Regions from separate parts of the Paenibacillus sp. JNU01 genome, predicted to be linked through region 2. Evidence: predicted binding sites of a transcription regulator. Region 2 holds the regulator's gene; the other holds the start of a gene.
What was found. The regulator Rex, encoded in region 2, represses fermentation and respiration genes when NADH is low (regulators of the CRP and FNR family bind a similar motif). The targets are predictions, from matches to a motif close to TTGTGAAATATTTCACAA.
Positions count from the first base shown of each region.

Region 1 (4,422 bases), 2.7 Mb from region 2:
GTTAGCTCCATGCACTCCTGTAGAAGATACCTCGCCACAAGCAAATAATCGGGAGATACTGCTTTCTCCACTTAAATCCGTTTTCACGCCACCCATCATGTAATGGGCAGCAGGTGCAACGGGAATCCAGTCGGTTGTCATGTCCAATCCATAACGCATACAAGTCTCATATATGGTAGGAAACCGGTGCTTGATCATCTCTGGCTGTTCATGCGTAATGTCCAAATACACGAACGTACTGTTGGTGGACTCCATCTCACTAACAATCGCTCGTGCCACGATATCGCGTGGGGCCAGTTCAAGCTGGACATGATAACGATCCATGAAGCGTTCGCCCTTCACATTGCGCAAATATGCTCCTTCACCGCGTACGGCTTCTGACACAAGGAAACGCGGGGCCCCCGGGTAACAAAGAGAGGTGGGGTGGAATTGGATAAATTCCATGTCACGCACGATAGCCCCAGCCCGGTAGGCCATTGCTACACCATCGGCAGTAGCTACATCCGGGTTCGTTGTGTATCGGTATAGTTGCCCTGCCCCGCCAGAGCAAAGAACGGTTGCCTGTGCTTTCACGAACACTTGCGATCCGTCATCCTTTTGAACCAGTGCGCCAATGCATTCCCCTCGCTCTGTAATCAGGTCAACAACAAAATGCTCATCCCATACTTCAATCCCGGGATGCTCATTCACTTCGACAGCAAGTGCACGTACAATCTCATATCCCGTGGCATCCCCGTTGGCATGCAAAATACGGCGGTGGCTATGCGCACCTTCCTGCGTCAATGCCAACTCGCCGTTCTCCAGATCAAACAAAGTACCCAGACGAATCAGTTCCTTCACTCCGTCCGGACCCTCATTCACCAATACCTCTACCGCCTCGGAGCGGCATAAACCCGCTCCTGCAACAAGTGTGTCCTGCAAGTGGTAAGCAGGTGAATCATCCTCAGCAATAACCGCAGCGATTCCTCCCTGCGCATATCTGGTGTTACTTTCAAGTAATGACTTCTTCGTGATCATTAATACACGTTGTTGTTCACTGGCCTTAATAGCAGTAAACAAGCCAGCAATCCCTGAGCCTATAACGAGTACATCCGTCTCTACCATGGGTAGCGCAGACAGATCAAAATCAACTAAATATTGCGGTATCATGTTATTCACCTGTCTTGGAGCAAGAGTAGCGCATCCTATTTTACCAACAACATGCGCTCTAGTGATTCTCTGGCTTTGTCGGCAACAGCCGGTGGCACGTAGATCTGCGGCTTCATCGTTTCCAGGCATTTCACCAGTTTCTTCAAGTTGTTCACCTTCATATTGGGACATACGAGGAACTTGGTAGCAAAGTGGAACTGTTTATCCGGACTGTCCAGACGAAGCTGATATCCTGTGCCATCTTCGGTACCTACGATAAATTCCTTCGCTGATGAATTTTTGCAATACTCCAGAATAGCTGTTGTGCTGCCCACAAAATCACCCATTTCCACAACTTCAGGGCGACACTCTGGATGAACAACAAACTCTGCATTTGGATGCTTAGCTCTCATCTCCACCACATCCTTGACTGTGAGCATATCATGCGTGTTGCAGTAACCTTCCCAGATAATCATTTTTTTGTCTGTATGCTGCTGCACGTAATGTCCCAGGTTTTTATCAGGTACCCAGATAATCTCGTCGGAATCCACCGATTGAATAACCCGAACTGCATTCGCTGAAGTACAACAGATGTCAGTCTCAGCCTTAATCTCAGCCGAGGAATTGATATAAGTAACCACCTTGGCGTTAGGGTGTTGTGCTTTCAATTTGCGTAGTCCATCCACGTTCACCATATCTGCCATCGGGCAGCCCGCACGTTCATCCGGAATAATAACTGTTTTGTTCGGCGCCAGAATTTTAGCGCTTTCACCCATAAAATGAACACCACAGAAAACAATTACATCGGCATCGGTTTGTGCTGCCTTCTGGGCTAACAAAAACGAATCTCCACGGAAGTCAGCAACCTCCTGTACCTCGTCACGTTGATAATAATGGGCAAGAATAATGGCATTCCGTTCCTTCTTCAATTCCATCAGCCGCTCACGCAGCTCGCGGTTCATCTCAGCCTTGCGCTCTAAAGCCAGAGCTTCCACCTGTGATCCTCTCCTTTATCGGGACAGCGTCATACGCTGTTTCGTAGGGCCATCCTAAGTCGTTAATGTCGCTTGAGAAACGAATCACAAGCGGTTTAACAACTAATCTACACAACGTTCACGACTCTGTCAATAAATGAAAAAGGCCCGGTACAGCACCTTAACCACCTGTTTGCTAACTGGTTCGCCATCTAACTCCCGTTTATCTGTATCTATCCCCTTTTAAAATAATGGACAAAAAAAGAGAGCCCAAGGGCTCTCCTGATTTCACCTGCTGGCGTAGCCAGATGTATTATTCATTAAGACGTTGGCTTCGTTCCGCCATCATCCGGGTTATTGTTATTACCTTTTTCCAGATTCGGAGACTCGTTTGGAATATCTCCTGCTGGTGGCTCAGGCGTTTCATCTTTACCTTGAATACGGACACGCACATCACCGATGTTGTCGATGATTGGCTCTCCGCCTTCAGTTGGTGTGCCTTCACCATCATTGTCGTTCTCTGCTTTTGGAGTTAAGGAACCTGTTTCGATCAATTGCTTGATCTGATCCATTTCCAAAGTCTCTACCTCAAGCAAAGTTTGAGCGATCAGATGCATCTCTTTTGAATGTTTAACAAGCAAGTCCTTACATTTCTCATAACATTCATTGATAAAGCGTTGCATTTCCTGATCAATCTCATACGCAATGGAATCCGAGTAATTCTGTTCATGACCGATATCCCGACCAAGGAATACCTGTCCTTGTGAACTTCCGAATTGCATAGGTCCCAATTTCTCACTCATTCCGTATTCCATAACCATGCTGCGAACAATACCTGTCGCTTGCTGGAAGTCACTGTATGCACCAGTACCAATCTCTCCGATGAACAATTCTTCAGCTACACGACCTCCGAGAAGTCCGGTTACTTTATCCAACAGTTCCTGCTTGGTAACCAGCATACGGTCTTCTTTTGGCAACATGATTACATATCCACCCGCACGTCCGCGCGGGATAATGGTCACTTTATGTACCATATCAGCATGTTCCAGGAAGTATCCTACAATGGTATGGCCTGCTTCGTGATAAGCAACGATTCGTTTCTCACGATCACTGATGACACGGCTTTTCTTCTCCGTACCAACGATGACACGGTCAATCGCTTCGTCAACTTCTTTCATGGAAATATCTTTACGATTACGACGTGCTGCTAGCAATGCCGCTTCGTTCAAGAGATTCTCCAAATCTGCACCAGAGAAACCTGTTGTACGTTTCGCGATAATATCCATCTTCACGTCTTTAGTCAGTGGTTTATTACGGGAATGTACTTTCAGGACAGCTTCACGACCTTTTACATCAGGGCGGTCAACCGTAATTTGACGGTCAAAACGTCCTGGACGCAGCAAGGCAGGGTCCAAAATATCTGCACGGTTCGTTGCAGCTACGATGATAATACCTTCGTTAGCTCCGAAACCGTCCATTTCAACGAGCAACTGGTTAAGTGTTTGCTCACGCTCATCGTGACCACCACCAAGACCAGCACCACGCTGACGTCCTACAGCATCAATCTCATCGATAAAGATGATACATGGCGCATTTTTCTTTGCATTTTCAAACAAATCACGTACACGTGATGCACCGACACCGACAAACATTTCCACGAAGTCGGAACCTGAAATACTGAAGAATGGTACACCCGCTTCACCGGCTACCGCACGAGCGAGCAACGTTTTACCTGTACCTGGAGGACCTACGAGCAATACGCCCTTAGGAATCCGTGCACCTACTGCTGCGAATTTACGAGGGTCCTTGAGGAAGTCTACAACCTCAACAAGTTCCTGTTTCTCTTCGTCAGCACCCGCAACATCTTCAAATGTAACCCGCTTCTTCTCTTCGTTATAGAGACGAGCACGGCTTTTACCAAAGTTCATTACTTTACCGCCGCCGCCTTGAGCCTGATTAAACAGGAAGAAGAACAGCAGGAACATAATGATCAAAGGGATAAAGGAAGTCAGCAACGTCAACCAGATGCTGTCACCTTTCATTGGCTCCTGATGATATTGGAAATTGTTAGTTTCACTTGCAGCTACAAGCTCACTAATTGCCTCATCCGTAGGAGGAATATACGTTGAGAAATTTTCTGATTTGGCGCCATCTGGTGCCTTCTTGTATTGACCGGTCACGAGATACGTTTGACCGTTGAATTGAACCGTCAATTCAGAGACATTGTTGGCTTTGATCGCTGCACGCAACTGATCATATCTAGGATTATCGGTGGCTTCGCCGCCATTGCTGACGAACTGGACTATCCCCACCACAACTA
Region 1 is NZ_CP169723.1:4,086,001-4,090,422, reverse strand. Features, by position in the region: gene nadB (L-aspartate oxidase) at 1-1,149, opposite strand, end outside; gene nadA (quinolinate synthase NadA) at 1,185-2,123, opposite strand; gene ftsH (ATP-dependent zinc metalloprotease FtsH) at 2,423-4,422, opposite strand, start outside.
Region 1: a site for Rex is predicted at 2,196-2,213, ahead of nadA (quinolinate synthase NadA). Genes of this name have one in related genera too.

Region 2 (4,422 bases):
TTATGGACCAGGTTCGGGAGAACCTGAAGGATACGCTGGATCATTACGAAGAGCGTGAAGCCCAGACCCAGATGTTCAGCAGTGTAAGGCAAGCCCTGGATGAAGAGAAACATCTCTTGATCGAAGCTGGAACAGGTACCGGTAAATCTCTGGGTTATCTGCTGCCAGCGATATACGAAAGTGTGAAACAAGAACAGAAAGTCATGGTCAGCACGCATACGATCAATTTGCAGGAGCAATTGAGAGAGCGAGATATTCCGATGCTGACCCAAGTGGTTCCGTTTCCGTTTAAGGCTGCTGTCTTCAAAGGACGTGGACATTACCTGTGCCTGCGCAAATTTGAACACAAAATCAATAAACGTGAATTCGCCACTCCCAAAGAGGATTATTTCACAGCCGCTCAGATGATCGTGTGGCTCACACAGACTGAAACTGGAGATGATGAGGAGCTTAACCTTAGCGGACGCGGAGGCGACTTCTGGGAGACGGTACAGAGCGAATCCGAGTCCTGTCTGGGAAGATCCTGCCCATGGTTCCGCAAATGTTTCTATCATCGCGCCAAACATGAGGCCGGGTTGTCTGATATCGTAATAACCAATCACTCCAAATTGTTTACGGATGTCAAAGCAGCACATCAGTTGTTGCCAGCCTATGAGAGTCTTGTGATCGATGAGGCCCATCATCTGGAAGATGTAGCGGGTAAACATCTTGGAATGCATATGAAATATTTCACGTTGGTTCATACCCTGACCCGTCTGTTCAAAGACAGTCGTAATGGACAATTGCCTATGCTTCGTTCGCAGTTATCCGGGCATGAAAATTCGGTGCAATGGGGCTCCATGGTAGATCAGATGTTCCCGCTAGCTGTTGAGGTTAAGGAACTGTGGGATCGTATGAGCGATGCCCTGTTCGGTCTTTTGCCTGAACGAAGTGATGCTTCACCGGGAGAGACAGGGCAATTTTCCCTGCGCCTGAAGGCATCTCAGAAACCTGCGAAATGGCAGGAGTTGCAGGATCTGGAGAACCAGATCTATGTGACTCTGGGCGATTTGGTTCGCAAAGGGGACAAATTGCTGCTTGAGGTGAAAGAGGATCAGGATGATTATCAATCGGATAGTCTGATTACGGACATTACAGGACTGCTGAAAGATCTGACCACATTGAAGGAGAATCTGCGATTCTTCATGCGTATGGATGATGCCAAAACGGTGTACTGGATGGAAGCCAGCGGTCAGTTCCGCAGTAAATCTCTTCAACTGTACGCCGTACCTGTCGATGTCAGTGCACAACTGAAGGATTTGTTCTTTGATAAAAAGAAAAGTGTTGTGCTTACATCGGCTACGCTCTCTGTAGATAAGTCATTCCAGTTCATGATTGAGCAGCTTGGCTTACAGGAAGCCTCTGAGAATAATCGGCTTTTAACGTCGATGCTGCCATCACCTTTTAATTATCGTGATCAGGCACTTCTAGTGATTCCGCGTGATTTCCCAAGTGTGAAAGGCAGTGTGGGTGATGCGCACTTTGTTAATATGCTGGTGCAATCACTCGCAGAGACCGCAATTGCCACGCGTGGACGCATGATGGTTCTGTTTACTTCATACAAGATGCTGCGACAGGTCTATGATCCGCTGAAGGAGGCACTGTCTGGTAACGACATCTCGTTGTTGGGTCAAGGTGTGGATAGTGGAAGCCGCTCCAAGTTGACTCGCAGGTTCCAGGATGCCAAAGCTACGGTACTCTTGGGCACAAGCAGCTTCTGGGAGGGTGTAGATATCCCGGGAGAAGCACTGACCTGTCTCGCTATTGTGCGTCTGCCTTTCCAGCCGCCGAATCATCCGTTGGTTGAAGCCAAGAGTGAATTGCTCCAGGAGCAAAAGAAAAATCCATTCATGAAACTGTCTGTGCCGCAAGCGGTCATTCGTTTCAAGCAAGGATTTGGCCGATTGGTGCGAACAGCGAAGGACAGAGGTATTGTCATTGTTTATGATACACGTGTGATCGAAGCGTACTATGGCAAATTCTTTTTATATTCATTACCTGGTCCCAAAATGGAGCATATGCTCACGGAGCAGATGGTTCCCCGAATTACCGAGTGGTTAGAAAAACCTCTTAATGAACAAGAATAATGGTTAACTTTGTTCGTTATATCATTGCATGACACTATCGTTTGGCGTTAAACTTTATTAGATATTTCCGTATCCGATTAAAGCAGTTGCACGTAAGAACTTATAACCTAAATTACAAAGAGCATTCTGTATAAAATGTCACGTCTATCTTTGAGTTTATACAGAATGCTCATCTTTTCATCTATTATTTTATCGTGGCATTGGTAAGGGGGAGCAAGAATGAAATCGGATAAAATTTCGGAAGCGGTGGTACGACGTCTGCCTGTATACTTGCGCTATTTGAACGAGTTGCATCAGCGTGAGGTGGCTACTGTTTCTTCTCAAGAGCTTGGACAGAGGCTGGATCTGAATCCGGCCCAAATTCGAAAAGACCTGGCTTACTTCGGTGATTTTGGTCGAAAAGGGATCGGGTATGATGTATCCTATTTGATCGAGAAAATTCGTCACATTCTCAAAATTGATCAGCAAATTAATGTAGCTTTGGTAGGTGCTGGTAACCTGGGACAGGCCTTGTCCAACTACAACGCATATCTGAAAGACAACATGAAGATTGTTGCTGTATTCGATGCATATGGACCGAAGATTGGTAGTCAAATCAACAGTTTGACGGTAAAACCAATGAATGAATTAACGGAAGCGGTTAAGACAGATAACATCCGCATCGGAATTATTACAGTTCCGGATACGGAAGCTCAAAATGTAGCCGATCAACTTATTGAGTCGGGAATCGAAGCGATTCTTAATTTTGCACCAACTATTCTAAAAACACCGCCACATATCCGCATTCACCATGCTGACTTTACAACGGATCTGCTTAGTTTGGCCTATTACTTGGAGACTGGAAAGGACGACGAGGAAGATGACAACAAATAGATGGGTAATCCACAACGGCAAATTTGCCGTTAATGAAGGCACGACATGGAACGTGGTTCATGGATACATGGTTGTCGAGAATGACAAGATTGTGCATATTGGTGAGACATTGCCGGATGGAGACGAAAATTGTACCAAAGTGGATGGAAAAGGATTGTTCTTCCTGCCGGGTCTGATCAATACGCATGGTCATGCAGCGATGTCGTTGCTTAGAGGACACGGGGACGATCTTGCGTTACAAGTATGGTTGCAGGAAAAAATGTGGCCGATGGAAGCAAAAATGACTTCTCAAGACGTATATTGGGGAACTTCGCTATCCGTGCTTGAAATGTTGAAAGGCGGAACTACAGCTTTCCTGGACATGTATGATCATATGGATCAGGTTGCCAAAGTTGTGGAACAATCCGGCGTTAGAGCAGCACTTGCACGTGGTGTAATCGGGCTGTGCTCGGAAGAAGAGCAATTGCGGAAGCTGGAGGAGTCGGCAGCGTTTGCACGTGAGTGGAATGGACAGGCAGATGGTCGCATCACAACCGTAATCTCGCCACACGCACCATATACATGCCCTCCTGACTACATAGAGAAGCTTGTACAGGTCGCAAATGATCTTAACCTTCCTCTGCATACACATATGTCGGAAACGCTTCGTGAAGTGGAGCAGAACGTTACAGAATATGGACTGCGTCCTGTGGCACATCTGGAGAAACTGGGCTTTTTCTCCCGTCCATCCCTGGTAGCACATGCGGTGCACCTGAATGATGAAGAGATTGAAATTTTGGCCCGCCATGATGTGGCTGTATCCCATAACCCGGGAAGTAACCTGAAACTCGCTTCCGGTGTTGCGCGGGTACCTGCATTACTGAAAGCAGGAGTTACCGTGTCACTTGGAACCGACGGACCGGCAAGCAACAACAACCTGGATATGTTTGAAGAAATGAGACTGGCTGCATTGATTCACAAAGGTGTGTCTGGTGATCCGACTGCCGTGCCAGCGGGCGAAGCGTTACTACTCGGAACTTCATATGGTGCTAAATCCATCTTCCTGAACAATACCGGTGCGCTTCAGGTAGGCATGAAGGCTGATTTCATCGCCCTGGACATTGAACAGGCACACTTCTACCCACATACAGACCTGATCTCGCATACGATTTATTCAGCCTCTGCCAAAGATGTGGAGCACGTATGGGTAGATGGGAAACAAGTGGTTAAACATGGCGAATGTCTGACGCTGGACGAAGAACGTATTTTGCGTGAGTCTCAATTGGCATTTGATGGTTTGCTTGCTCGTTAATTGTATTGCGGAGCATCATAGGGAAAGGAAGTTCGGCTTTTGAAGAAAAAAAAGAAGTGGATATGGATTTCGCTGCTTGCACTAGTTCTGATTCTGTTTGGACTTCAGCGTTATTACGTGTATGTCACACAG
Region 2 is NZ_CP169723.1:1,433,268-1,437,689, reverse strand. Features, by position in the region: gene dinG (ATP-dependent DNA helicase DinG) at 1-2,126, shown strand, start outside; gene NLBNIHML_RS05985 (redox-sensing transcriptional repressor Rex) at 2,346-2,999, shown strand; gene NLBNIHML_RS05980 (amidohydrolase) at 2,986-4,290, shown strand; gene NLBNIHML_RS05975 (DUF5590 domain-containing protein) at 4,330-4,422, shown strand, end outside.